DNA from 4 places in the Alicyclobacillus sp. SO9 genome. Region 2 is predicted to be linked to each of the others. Evidence: riboswitches for the same ligand, from Rfam matches in the RefSeq annotation. Region 2 holds a riboswitch; each other region holds the start of a gene.
The links. Region 2 has a riboswitch for cyclic di-GMP ahead of GI364_RS11405 (EAL domain-containing protein). Riboswitches for the same ligand answer to the same signal wherever they lie in the genome.
Positions count from the first base shown of each region.

Region 1 (3,442 bases), 1.3 Mb from region 2:
ATGAACTCGTCGATGGTATTATCGGCGACAACTACCCCATGCCCGATAGGATGCTTGTACACTCTGAGAGCATTGTTCACGATTTTTTACTTCAGGAATTATGCGGGAATGACACTTCTTTGGGGAAGTTTGACTTGTTTGCCGTCGAGGGAGCAACAGCAGCAATGTGCTATCTATTTGATTCTCTCCAAGAGAATCGTCTGCTTGCAAAAGGCGCTAAAGTAGCTGTCATGGTTCCTATATTTCCGCCTTATGTTGAGATTCCTAAACTGTGGCGATACAATTTTGACGTCGTAGAGATCCGTGCTTTTGGCACGGATGGAGAGGGTCGTCATACATGGCAGTATCCAGAGTCTGAACTCAATAAATTGCGGGACACGTCAATTCACGCGTTGTTTCTGGTCAATCCCAGTAATCCTCCTTCAGTGGCTATGAACAAGCAGAGCGTGGCTACCCTCAAAGCAATTATCAAGGAATCGAATCCCAGTCTCATGATTATTTCGGACGATGTATACAGTACGTTTGTAGAAGGATACCGGTCCTTGATAGCAGAATTGCCCTACAATACGCTGTGTGTGTATTCTCTCTCGAAATACTTTGGTGTTACTGGGTGGCGTCTTGGTGTGATTGCTTTACACAAAGAGAATGTGTTTGACGATTTATTGAAAGGGCTCCCGGAAGAGACAGTCCAGATGTTAAATCAACGATATTCATCTATTACGGAAGAACCTGCCTCGATTCGATTTATTGACAGGGTCGTCGCAGACAGCCGTCAAGTTGCCTTGAACCACACAGCCGGATTGTCAACACCACAGCAAATTCAAATGACCTTGTTTGCAGCATTTGCACTTCTTGACACGAAAAACACTTATAAGCGCCTCACTATGGATATCTGTCAACGACGCATGCGTCTGCTTTATGAAGGTTTGGAACTGCCCATGCCGAAAATCCCTAACGATGCAGACTACTACACAGAGTTTGATCTGCAGCACTGGGCGGGCCATCACTATGGGAAGGACTTTGCACAGCATCTGGAAGAGAATTATGAACCCCTGGACATTCTCTTTCGCTTAGCGGAACAATCGTCAATTGTGCTGCTAAATGGCGGAGGATTTCATGGGCCAAAGTGGTCCATCCGTGTCTCCTTGGCAAATTTGGAGGACCAGGCTTATCGAGAAATTGGCGGAGAACTTCACCGCGTTCTTGAGGACTATGTCAAGGAGTGGCGAGTTTCCCGTCAAAAGTAACAATTACACAGTTCTTTCACACGTTACTTTTACACACTGCTTCGCGATGTCGTCTTGCTCAAGAATTTATGAATCTTAATACTCAGAGCAGGCAGGATTTCGACAGCATCTGCAGAATAAGAGCGTATATGCACAGGAGACGTTGCAGAAGGGGCATCTTTGGCCCTAAATAGACATGGGTTGCTTTTCAACATCAAGCATAATTTGTTGGCAAACCCCAGGAAACTGAGGGACGCAAAGCTATGGGCCTAAAGCACTTTGTGCAAGGGTTGCCAGGTTGCACTATTGTGATAAATCTGGCCTCAGGCCGGATTTTATTTTGTATTTGCAGTGTTTTCCATGATTTGTTTATGAAGTAAATTTTGTAAAAATCCACTGAAAAGGAGGGTCGATATGGCACGTCCACCAAACAAACCAAAACGCAAGTCAAAGAAGGATACTGAGGCCTCGCCGCTGGCTACTAATATTATTGTTATTGCAATTGCCATTCCTCTGATTTCTATGATAAGTCTTTACAGCCTTCAAAGTGACAAATGGGTTCACGGGGAGACCTTCTGGCTGATAAGCCGCGCTGCTGCCGTGGCGGCTTTCGTGGTTCTTACCTTAATCGTTGTGCTTGGGTTGCTCTTGAGCCATCCAAGAAACAAAGACACGTGGCGCTGGACTGTGCACCTTTTGTCATGGCACCAGTCGTTGATGGCAGCTTTGTTCATCCTCATTGGTTTGCACTTATTCTTCACTCTGTCTGACCCGAAGTCAGGTGTTACATTGCAGCAGGTATGGTTTCCGATTCACGCCCGCTATTATCCTTTGGCCATGGTAGCAGGGGCGGTTGCAGTCTACGGTCTCCTTATCATCATGATAAGTCTGGGATTGAGGAGAGTCACAAAAATGTGGTTACCATTGCACAGAATGTCTTGGCTTGTATGGGGACTGGTTTTTGCACATGGGGTTTTTGGCGGAACAGATACTGTGCGCTTACAGATGATGTATTGGATATCTGCAGGGGTTGTGGTTGTCACCTTTTACTGGCGCCATTGGGTCAACAATCAAAGGCGTCGAGCCAATCAAACGCCGCAGCCGGTTCCAGAGAGCACAGGCACTCCGAGCCATGCTCCTGATTTAGCCAGTTCTACAATTTCTAATCCGAAAGGAGGGTCTATATGAAACCAGCATGGAAACGCGCACTATTAGCCGCAGCCACTCTTGGCTTTGCAGTGACTGGATACGCTGAGGCACAGCCGCTTCACAGATTAATTCCTAAATCTCCGGGTGCTGCGACTCTGACAAATCAGGATTATGTGTCGCTAAACGCAGCAGTGAAGCAACAAACAGCCGATCTCCAAAAACAGATAAAACAGCTCACGAGTGAGGTCAAGCAGGCTCAGCAGAGTGATAAAGACGCTAGTGTCTCACTTGAGAAATTGCAAAAACAGGCAGTGTCTCTGCAACAGCAGTTGACGGCCAAGCAGGTCGCAGCCAAGCAGGCACAGCAACTCGCCTTGGCACGTTCTGCAGCGCAGGCGCGTCAGTTAGCCCAGCGAGTTAGCCCGCCGAAAGTCCAGAGTGTAACTCGGGCTTCAGGGAAATCTGACGATGATGGTGGTGGCGGACACGATGATTAAACCTTGGCAAAAAGCGGCACTTAGCGTACTTGCAAGTCTCGGTATATATGGGATTTTGCTGCACTCCATTGAAGCAAATACACGGAAGTCGAACCATGACGCGGCTCTGATTCGTGCTGAAAAGGAACAGTACCAATTACTTGAGACGGAGTTGAAGAAACAACAAGTTGCCTTGGTCCAGTTACATTTGGCACTGACGAAAGAGCACGCTAAAAAACTCCAAATCGAAGCCAAGATGGCTGATGCGAGAAGTCAAATTGACAAACTCAAGAGTGGAATCCAGGTAGCTGCTGTTCATGTGTCGAATGCACAACACGCGGCTGCCAAGGTATCCGTTCCGACGCCTTCAGTAACCGTTTCCAATCCTCCGCCAGTACAGGCCACGACAAAAGCGTCAGGCGCGTAGCAGAACGGGTCTCGCGGAACTTCAGACGTGAATGGTCTTCAAAATGACGCTTTGGCGTCAGTCTGTCGCAAGCCAAACAATGAAAGGCTCCATGTCTGCATTCATGTGGATATTGCCCGTTTTTGTAATCCACAAACAGCGAGGCGTGTAATCCCGCCACAAGG
Region 1 covers NZ_CP066339.1:1,165,891-1,169,332, forward strand. Annotated here, with positions in the region: gene aspD (aspartate 4-decarboxylase) at 1-1,247, shown strand, start outside; cyclic di-GMP riboswitch class I at 1,447-1,532, shown strand; gene GI364_RS05205 (hypothetical protein) at 1,641-2,414, shown strand; gene GI364_RS05210 (hypothetical protein) at 2,411-2,872, shown strand; gene GI364_RS05215 (hypothetical protein) at 2,865-3,278, shown strand; gene GI364_RS05220 (FAD:protein FMN transferase) at 3,336-3,442, opposite strand, start outside.
Region 1: another riboswitch for cyclic di-GMP. It lies ahead of GI364_RS05205 (hypothetical protein); the one in region 2 lies ahead of GI364_RS11405 (EAL domain-containing protein).

Region 2 (3,442 bases):
TGTGCAAAGACGGCCAGTATACCTATCATGGCTTTTCCCAGAGGTGTGCCCGTGTCAAACGGTTCTGTGGCGCTTTTAAACACCACGCCCTCTGGCATAAAAACATCTTCCAAGAGAAAGAGCACGTCTCGCTGTCGGCGACTTAAACGGTCGAGTCTATATACGACTACGGTATCGATGGTTCCTTGTTCTATGTGTCTCAAAAGAGACTTGAGAGCGGGGCGCTCCAGACTTGTACCACTGTAGCCTTCGTCAACATAAAGACGGTATTCATGCCACCCCTGGGACACGGCATAAGCGATGAGCCGCTCCTTTTGAGCGTCTATGGAATGTCCGTGTTGCGCTTGTTCATCCGTACTAACCCGAGCATAGAGAGCAGCAGCCATTGCGTTCCTCCTTGCTTGGCCCAAGGGACTGACTGGTTTTTGGGAAATGAGAGTCCTGCTGTGTGCCCTAATACAATTGCATATGCCGCAGGCGTGGCAAACAGAAGTACAGTTACAAGACGGCACTCATCTAAGATGGTACTCATCCATCTGGGTAATTATGGAATGTGAACCGTTGCGGATAAGATTTTATAATACTTCTAGGGCGTGCATACTCTGTTCTTTCCCTGCTTGTTCTCTTCCCCAGACGTATGTGAATGTCATTTGTGCTGCGCTTTGAATGGATGTCGCAGGTTTAAATGAGGAGGTGTTTTGGTTCAAATAGCGTCAAAAGAGTAAATTTGCTTGAAGGGGAGGGGAGCAAATGACACCGAGGGATTCTTCTATACCGGAAGCCAGAGACTATCCAATAACTTTAACGGTATCGGAAGTTGCAGAAATACTGAGGGTAGACCTGCATAAAGCATACAGTATTGTCAGAGATCGAGATTTCCCAGTTATTACGCACGGAAGGCGAATGATTATTCCTCGAGATGCATTCTTTCGTTGGTTAGATGGCTGTGGTGAGGAACGTCCAATGTATGACCGCAATCATGTCTTGGAGACGTTGGCCGACTTGGTTGCCGAACGATTAAATAAAAGGGGAACCTAGTGATTCTCAAATCTTGATTTTTATCCCGTATTGTGTGATATGATGTGTTCTAGTGGTATTTAAAAGAAAAGGCACCCCTTCGGAAACGAAGCGGACGCAAAGCTATAGGGGCTAACGTAGTCTATCTACTATGCCAGCCAGTTACCGTTTAGATGGATTATGATAGGCATCCGTAAAACGGATGCCTATTGTCATATAGGGGGAAAATTGCATGATTCGGTTACGGAGGTCGCGGGGTCTCGAACAGAGACGGAGCAGGGATTCGGTGTTCTTACTGGGAGAATGGACTTTCGATATGCAGTCGGAAATTCTTACCTGTTCTGAGGACTGTCACAAGCTTTTTGCAATCCCAAACACAGCGTCTGTCGTACCGCAAACAATCATGCAGTCGGTACATCCAAATGATGAGGAATTGGTAAAGACCTGGTGGAAACTCGTAGGCGCGGGAAATTTTATCGATGGCATTACATTTCGAATCATCAACGACGGCGAGCGGTACCTGTATTCTGAACTGGACTATAAAATCGGGGATGATGGTCAGATTGTATCGGTTTCGGGTAAGACCCGCGACGTGACGGACCTCATGACTGAAGACGAATTGTTACCGTCTACCGCGGACGTCGACAATGACTCAACGGATTCATATTCAAGTATACATATCGATCGCGATTTGCGGATTGTTAAGGTCAGTCCGATGGCCGAACAGCTCTTCGGCTGGACTGAACAGGAACTGCGACTACAAATGCCAATTCAGCTCATTCCAGCGCTTCACTGGGAAGCCATGCAATCCATATATGAAACCGTTTTGGCGGACGGCGGTTTTATTCGAGTTGAAACCATGCGAATACATAAGAACGGCATCCCTGTACAAGTCGGGGTCACTTTATATCCAGTTCATGATTTGGAGGGAGGCATAACAGGTGTAGTGGCTCGTTACAGTAAATCTTTTGCAAATAACGAGTCCTCCACTGCGATGCTCTCTACGATGGAGAGGGGGCTGCAGGCTCTCGTTGAGAATTCTTTTGACGTTTGTATGATACTGTCCAAGGAATACGATATGAATTATGTTACGCATGCCATCACCAATGTCTTGGGCTATAGTGCACAAGAGTTCATCTCGTTAGGACTCGGTCATGTCATTCATCCTGAGGATGTAACAGGGTACCTGTCGGTATGTCATCAGGCGGTACACCAGGCCTCAAGCCAGCACACCTGTGTTGCACGTTTCAAACACAAAAATGGGGAATGGAGATACTGTTCCACGCGTATTCGCTATCTCACTGCGTTTTATAGTACAGAGGGCATTATTGTCAATTTCCACGATGTAACAGAGAGTCGCAGGGCTGAAGAACTAATGAAGCACATGACATTCCATGACAGCTTAACTTCCTTGCCAAACCGGAAACATCTTGAGGAGCGCCTGCAGTTGTTGATTGGGATTCATAGACAGCGAGAGGAGAAACTAGCAGTTCTGCGTCTCGATATTAATCGCTTTAAGTACATAAACTCCAGTCTCGGCAGAACTACTGGAGACCACCTGATTCGCGATGTAGCGGACGCTTTGAGGCAGTTGGTGCCGACTGATTGTGTCGTGTCGCGAACAGGTGAGAACGAATTTTCCATGGTTGTACCCTATGTACACAATATGAGTGATGTCCTTCAGTTCGCAAGGCAAGTTGTCGACTCTTTTGATACCCCTTTTCAGATTGGCGATTATGCATTAGCCATTACATGCAATGTAGGTATCAGTACATTTCCTGAAGACGGGGAGAATACTGAAGCTCTTTTGAAAACAGCAGACATGGCTTTACATGATGCACAACTTCGGGGGGTAAACCAGATTGAACTATATTCCCAAAGTTTGGATGCCAAAGCTTATAAGGAATTCACACTCTCCAATGATTTCAAAAATGCCATAAATGAAGAACAGTTTGTGATTTACTTTCAGCCGAGAGTAGCAGCGGACACGAGAAGCATTGTTGCGGCGGAAGCACTCATCCGTTGGCAACATCCTGAATGGGGACTTGTATCTCCTGGTGAGTTTCTGTACCTGGCAGAACAGACTGGGTCGATTGTGCTCATTGGTCAATGGGTCCTGCGGCAAGTCTGTCACCACCTGCAACAGTGGAAACAGCAAGGACAAAAGACACTCAAGGTTTCCGTCAATTTTAGCGCCCAACAACTCAAGGATCCGAATACCGTTGAGACCGTGAAAACAATTTTACATGAATATGGCATTGAGCCCGCGCTCATCGAAATTGAGATCACAGAGACATCGATACTCCCAAACGACCCTGCAATTATTAACTCTATTAGAGTTCTCAGAAACATGGGCATTGGAATCTATTTTGATGACTTTGGTACCGGGTATTCATCGTTAAGTTGGCTTTACCAGTTCGAACTT
Region 2 covers NZ_CP066339.1:2,488,943-2,492,384, forward strand. Annotated here, with positions in the region: gene GI364_RS11395 (recombinase family protein) at 1-386, opposite strand, end outside; gene GI364_RS11400 (helix-turn-helix domain-containing protein) at 751-1,038, shown strand; cyclic di-GMP riboswitch class I at 1,099-1,187, shown strand; gene GI364_RS11405 (EAL domain-containing protein) at 1,250-3,442, shown strand, end outside.

Region 3 (3,442 bases), 330 kb from region 2:
AAATCTGATTTTTAATGCTGTAATTATTGTATTATCGGTATTTCTCTTCAACATACAAGTGGCCATGTATACATTAATATCAATTTTCGCGAGTTCCAAGGCTTACGCAGTACTGCTAAATCATGTTGGCCGCGTCTCTGTGATTATCATCACAGAACACGGAGAGAGAGTTTCAAGAGCTATTACAGCGAATATGATTCGCGGCGTTACCAGTTGGAATGCAGTCGGAACGTACTCAAATCACCCTAAAAATGTACTGCTCTGCGTTACTACCAACGTACAACTCACTCAACTGCGAACCATTGTGCTCGAGAACGATTCCAAAGCTTTTATCAGCGTGATTGCAACACAGAACGTGATTGGACATTTCAAGCAAATATGGTGAGACTGTGTTGTCCAAGCTGTTGCATCGACATTTATTTATGGCAGAACATCGCGACTCGAGCAGAGAATTAACGAATTTTTAATGTTTTATTTCCCCTTCGACACGTTGTGACAAATTTGGTTTAGACAATGTGTTACGCTTGGGAGCGTTGTTGCTTCTTAGTGGAAGAGGGGAGGGCGGACGTTGCAATGAATCAACTAATAGAACACCTTCGGTGCAAAATGATTGACCTAGCACATGAACGGGGCAGTTTGACACATCCAGAAGTGATTGCTGTCAGTGAACAGTTGGACGACTATATTGTGAAAGTTCAACAACTCTTGAAAGATTCAAGTTATGAAACCACATTATATCGGTACGATACAAACACAGAAATTCATGGTTTGGGCTCGCTTACAGATTTTTTAGATTGGCATGACACTGCTCTCAGACAAACTGCGATGCCTCCCTGCTAAATGAATTGGAAATGGATAAGACAAACACAACCGCGGTGGCTTGGCTGTCATAGCATTCAGTTGAAATGCCGGTTCAATTCGTTAAAATGACACAATTCCCACTTGTGTAAATTGGAATGGAGGGCGTTCCCTTTGTTTGTTCGTACTTTAACCGGTAAAGGTGCATCACAACTATTGTGCGTATTCAACTATTGCGTGTAAATACGGAGTCCTTTGGCGCACCGATAATGATTATGGGTTACAAATTATAGTATGTATTGGAGGATTTTTACGCAAGGTGTTGAAATACCAGTGTGTGGAAGCAGCATATACTGAACTAATATTCATAGAATGGTATGGCGAACAACGTACCACAGATTTCTCAATTGAATTTACGATAAAGGCAAATGTGCTGAAAGGCACTGACGCAAAGCTAAAGGGACTACATCAGGATGAGCCTGACAAGTCAGCCAGCTGCTCGTATGGCTAGGACTCAGTCTGATTGCGGGCTGAGTTGTTTTTTTTTGGGAGGGATGCGGTCATGGACAGCAGTTGAACGGACGGCAATAAGCTCACGACAACCGCCAAGTAATATAGAGACAGGATTCTGGAAGGTTGGGGAATAGGGTGTCTGACTTACCTGTTGAACTCATATTAGACAACATGTCGGATTTAGTTTTCGTGATGCGTCTGGATGACTCCAATGATTTTCGATACGTAAAGATGAATTCCTCTGCTATGAGAGCTGCTGGACTTACTTCAATGGCTTACGGCGCAACTTTCTACGATGTCCTCGACCCATACGAAGCAGAGTTTCTGGACAAGCAGTATCACCATGCTCTGACAACCGTCAAACCAATCTCATTCCTTTTCAGCCACGGAGGTCAAATTGGTGAGACAAAATTGGATATTGTAAGAGCGGGCGGAAACCCTCATGTAATTGGTACAGTGCGTGACATAACAGAACGAGTGAGTACTGAACAACGCCTTCGCAGAGAAGCACATTTTGATGCCCTGACGGGACTTATGAATCGCCACGGACTAGAAGAACGGTTGCACACGAGCCTTGCTGAAGCAGAAAAAACCGGCAGTCTCGTAGCAGTAATGGTCATTGATGTGGACAGTCTAAAGACAATGAATGACACATGGGGACACTTGGTTGGAGATGCTGTCCTGCAAGAAGCTGCTCGGCGCATTCAGGGGGTCATACGAAAAGAGGATATTGTAGCACGCATTGGCGGGGACGAGTTCATACTCGCTGTACATATTCAAACAAGATCGGACAGCATACTTCTGGCAGAACGACTTCGAGTTGCACTGTCGGCACCGTGGGTACACAATAACGTGACTATGGAAATGTCGGCAAGTATGGGCATGGCATTGTTTCCCATGCACGCTGCAACCTTTCAGGAAGTGCTTCGGTTGGCTGATGAGGCTTTGTACAAAGCCAAACAGAAGCCGGGAACTCACTATGAGTGTAAAGAGTAGAAGGTTTTGGACGCAGCATGAACGCTGTGGGACTGAAAGATGGCGTATCTGAAGGTCATCAAATATGCAACCAGCGCTTCTGTAAGCGCTGGTTTTATTGTGATGTCGTTTTTGGTTGTCCTTGTGGTCCATCATGGTAAAACGCAAGTTTTAAAGGTTTTTGCAAAAAACTTAAAGAGTAATGTGAACCATTGACCATCCTGAATCGTACTATCTATGTCTACAGATTCATCAGCACGAGTTGTGTCCGCTTGCTTCTGGCATGTCGGAAATGGCCGGGGGGGTGTGTGGCAGAGGCACGAACCAGGCCGCTTGCACTTGACGTTTACTTCAGGTGCCGAATGAATGACGGGATAGGTGGCTGCCCATTTGATGGACGAACTACTACAGGCTGCAGCAGCACAACAAGGAGACGAGGAAGCATTGGCGCTGTTGTTACAGCGCAACTATTTGTTCGTGTTCAAATATCTGTTGAAGGTGACATTAGAACGCTCGAGGGCAGAGGAGCTTACACAAGAAACCATGGTACGAGCCATTGAAAAGATTCACCTCTATGATCCGTCCAAAAGTAAGTTTTCATCTTGGCTTATGACAATCGCTACTCGGCTGTTTTTTGATGAACGACGGCGAAGAAGACGAGAGAAGGAATTCATAGCAGCCGACGAGCTAAGCCGCAGCCTCCGCTGGCAAATAGAGACTTCACCTGATGAATGGCCAGCATTGGTCGATGTCTTGTCTGGATTGAGTCTCGATACTCGAACAGCGGTGGTATTGAAACATTTCTATGGCTATAACTATAAGGAGATTTCCAAAATGTGTAAGGTTCCGACAGGGACCGTGAAGTCTCGTGTTCATAACGGTTTAATCGCCCTGAGAAAGGAGTGGCTGGCCAATGAACCGAAAGCTCAGTCAGAAGACTGACTCAAGTAAAGGTGACACAAGCCAGATGAGTGACGCAAGCCAGGCAACGGATGGCTCGGACGAGGCATTTCTAGAGGACTTACTGGAGGCACTGAAGCTTGTGGAAAATGCATCACCGAGGGTCGCTCCGGCGTTGTCACAATTTCAAGGTCTCGTTCAGGGAGTTAAAAAAGAAGAGAGACGGAGACTGGTTCGCGACTTAGTACTCTTTCTA
Region 3 covers NZ_CP066339.1:2,820,785-2,824,226, reverse strand. Annotated here, with positions in the region: gene GI364_RS13130 (YitT family protein) at 1-385, shown strand, start outside; gene GI364_RS13125 (aspartyl-phosphate phosphatase Spo0E family protein) at 574-840, shown strand; cyclic di-GMP riboswitch class I at 1,212-1,301, shown strand; gene GI364_RS13120 (sensor domain-containing diguanylate cyclase) at 1,447-2,307, shown strand; gene GI364_RS13115 (hypothetical protein) at 2,347-2,502, shown strand; gene sigY (RNA polymerase sigma factor SigY) at 2,680-3,228, shown strand; gene GI364_RS13105 (YxlC family protein) at 3,200-3,442, shown strand, end outside.
Region 3: another riboswitch for cyclic di-GMP. It lies ahead of GI364_RS13120 (sensor domain-containing diguanylate cyclase); the one in region 2 lies ahead of GI364_RS11405 (EAL domain-containing protein).

Region 4 (3,442 bases), 1.8 Mb from region 2:
CCGTCGAGCCACCCTGTCACCTCCACACCGAAAGCCCTAAATCCAAGCAAATGCTCTCAATCCACGCACATGCTTTCAATCCATGCACATGCTCTCAATCCACACAAATGCTCTCAATCCACACAAATGCTCTCAATCCACACAAATGCTCTCAATCCACGCGAATGCTCTCAATCCACGCACATGCTTTCAATCCACGCACATGCTTTCAATCCACGCACATGCTTTCAATCCAACGGAAAGTCCTCAGTCCGCTTTGCTTTTTACACTTGATAAGCCATTCACTGCGTTATCCGGCTGACGGCTCTAACTTCACCGCATAGGTGCCGTAGTTTGTTCCCTGCCCCAAGGTACCGGGACGGACCATTTGAATAAATCGCCCTACGATCTCCTGGTGTCCGCCTTTACCCTGCAGTCCCTCCAGGAAGAAGGCGGCAAATCCCAGAATAGTCACCTGTTTTTTCCCGTTCTGCGGCAGCGCATTGATGACAGGAAGGTACATTACACGCGAGCAATCTGACGTTGCCGTCGCAAAAGAGTTGCAGGCACTGTCATCACAGGATTCATGCAGCCTGTACTCAATTGCTTGTTCAACAGGACCCTTCATCACACCCGTCTCGGTCGACACAGTTTCACCCACATGCATAGGAAAGTCGTATCCGTGTTCCAAGTCGCACTCGACACCTTTCGCACCATTTCCCGAGAAATCGAGAAAACCATAGTTCCCTGCCGACCCGCCGCCGGCACCGGATGTCAGAATGACGGTTTGTCCATAGACGAGTGTTTGCTTCGTCACAGCAATCGGCACCATGCCAACACCAGATACCAGCGTTCCAACCGCCGCCTTCGAGTTCACCTGATAACTGGCAGTGTTCTTTCCCAGAACCCGCGCGAACCACAGGGGACTCGTTGCCTTGCCTGCTACAGAGACCGTATTTGTCTGGATATCAGCTGTAGCCTGATACGTAACCTTCTGGTCATTGAGAAGCCCGTAGTGAACGGCCGTTTGAGCAGCAGTCTTAGCCCCTTGCAACAGCTGCTGCGCACCTGCCAGAGCTGCTGCATCCGCTCCGGACTGGGCTTTCCGGTACTGCACATCTAACATGCCGGCATCGACCACGAGCGCGCCGAAGCCGCATAGTGCAACAAAGGATAAGGCGGTCAGAACCAGTACATTCCCGCTCTCTTCACGATGCCAGCGATACAGCGCACACAGCACCAGCCGTTTGAAGAGAGCTGACAGCCAGCCACAACTGTGATGCATTTGGCTGCGTTTCATCAGTTCACCACCAATCACTCATCTCGCATTGTCGCGGTTGCCGTGACCGCGTAGTGACTGCCCAGAACCATACTCATAATCGGATCGAAGATATTGACCGTATGTGAAACGGTAACGGAAACCGGCTGTCCGGACGTCGGCGCAGTCGGGTCCATCGTCCAGGAGACGGCACCCAGCATACCGGCATCTCTTTGCACGGCCTGTCCGACCGCAGCATTCGAACCGCCGATACTGGCGTACCGAACTGCATCCCGCGCTGTCTGAGACACGACCAAATAGGCCGACAGCACTCGTCCGAAATCAACAATTCCCATTAACAGCAGCAAGAGAACCGGCAGCACCAGGGCAAACTCAATCAGAGATTGACCTTCTTCGCGGGAGTATCGCCTCATGCCGGAACCCTCCTGAGCAGAATAAAAACCGTCCATTGCAACAGAAACCTCTGCTGCAACGGACGGTAAACATTAAAGATGGTTAGAAATATTATTGAAAAGATTGCCGATGTTCCCTCCGATAGCCGTCAACGCAACAATAACTACTAATGCAATCAGTGCAATAATCAAGCCGTACTCTACTAAACTCTGTCCTTCTTCTTTTCCGCGAAAACGATTTGAAAGATTCCGAATAAACCGCATCGCTCACACCTCCCCGTGGATGACTTCTCCACCGGGTCGCAGAACCGAGTGCGTTTTACCACCCAGATCAGCAACCTGGCAATCGTAGTCGTCACATCAGACGACCGTAGACCCATGGCTTTGCGCCCTCCAATTTCTTGAAGTTTGCCTTTATTGATCTTGTTGTCTTTTGGCCTAAGCCTATAATACGTCAAGAAAATTGATAGATTCTACGGCATTTTGTCATCGTACATATCAGACTTTTGTCCCGAATCCGCGAATTTACGTCAGATTTCGCAGAATGGACAAAGACTTCTGGAGAACTGTTTCCCGTTGCAAGGCCCATGGTTCACCGCAACTCAGCATTTCCAGTGCGAATCGCCCAGAGTACTGCTTGAGTCCTGTCACCAACACCCAATTTCTGGAACAACATAGACCACATATTTCTCACTGTCTTTTCGTGTACGTGAAGCACGTCACTTATTTGTTGATTGCTTAGGCCGTCGGCTGACAGTTGCAAGAGCATCCGCTCTCTCTCGGTCAGGTCTACACTGACATCGGACTCTTGAATAGGATAGCGAGATTTTCTGAGTTCCGTCAGAACAATGGGTGTAATGTCAGGCTGTAAAAATGAGTGTCCGCTGGCTATCGTCTTCATCGCCTGCAGCAAGACACTTTTACTGGCCGATTCGTAAATAAACCCGTCCGCACCCGAACGCAATGCGCGCAAAATGAGAGAATCATCTGACTGTGAAGGCAACAGATAGAGACACCGCAGCCCCAACCACTGCCTTTTCATCACGAGCAAAGGGGATTCAACGTTACTTTCTTCCAAACCGATGTCTGTGACCACAATATCCGTCACCACATGGTCCACTACATTATTGATATTTCCAAGACGCTTGCTGCGGCCTTCATAGACCCCCGCAAACTCATATCCTTTTTGCGACGAAAACACTGCTTCTATAGCAATACTGATTAACTCCCGCGATATGTACGTATAGACATTGACAGGTTGCACAATACATCTCTCCTGGACTCTCTTCCCTTTACCGCGTCCCAAACGACATTTGTGACATGCACTGGATTCGACGCAGCCTACGCACTGAAAAGATTGGTAAAGACCCTTATGATATCACTCGGTACATTGCGTTTGTACTTGTCTAGGATGTCATTACGTGCTTGTTCATGAGTCATTTTTCGGAACTCAACAGATTCTACATATTGCAGCGATATGTTTAGTGACGCAGCCATGTACGCCTCTTTACTGTCCAATCTGATATTCATCGTCCTGCAGCCTTTGATAACCTCTATGTATCGGCTCATCTCTGGATAGGTCTCCAGTGAGCGCAATGTCAGCGTTGCCAGTTCTTTATGTCTGCTCGAATCGACTAGAATTTGCACCGCTTCAGATTCTACGGCAGTCAATGCCGTCAGGCCCAAATAGCTTAAGCGTGCCGCTCCTTCCAGCAGACGCAGTTCAACTGCTTCCCCAACACCTCTGCACCGGCTGTATATCCTGGTACTGAGAGATGCCGCCTGTTGAAGG
Region 4 covers NZ_CP066339.1:641,013-644,454, reverse strand. Annotated here, with positions in the region: gene cpaB (Flp pilus assembly protein CpaB) at 1-12, opposite strand, end outside; gene GI364_RS02780 (pilus assembly protein TadG-related protein) at 290-1,279, opposite strand; gene GI364_RS02775 (TadE/TadG family type IV pilus assembly protein) at 1,294-1,671, opposite strand; gene GI364_RS02770 (Flp family type IVb pilin) at 1,744-1,914, opposite strand; cyclic di-GMP riboswitch class I at 1,981-2,073, opposite strand; gene GI364_RS02765 (LuxR C-terminal-related transcriptional regulator) at 2,243-2,914, opposite strand; gene GI364_RS02760 (hypothetical protein) at 2,992-3,442, opposite strand, start outside.
Region 4: another riboswitch for cyclic di-GMP. It lies ahead of GI364_RS02770 (Flp family type IVb pilin); the one in region 2 lies ahead of GI364_RS11405 (EAL domain-containing protein).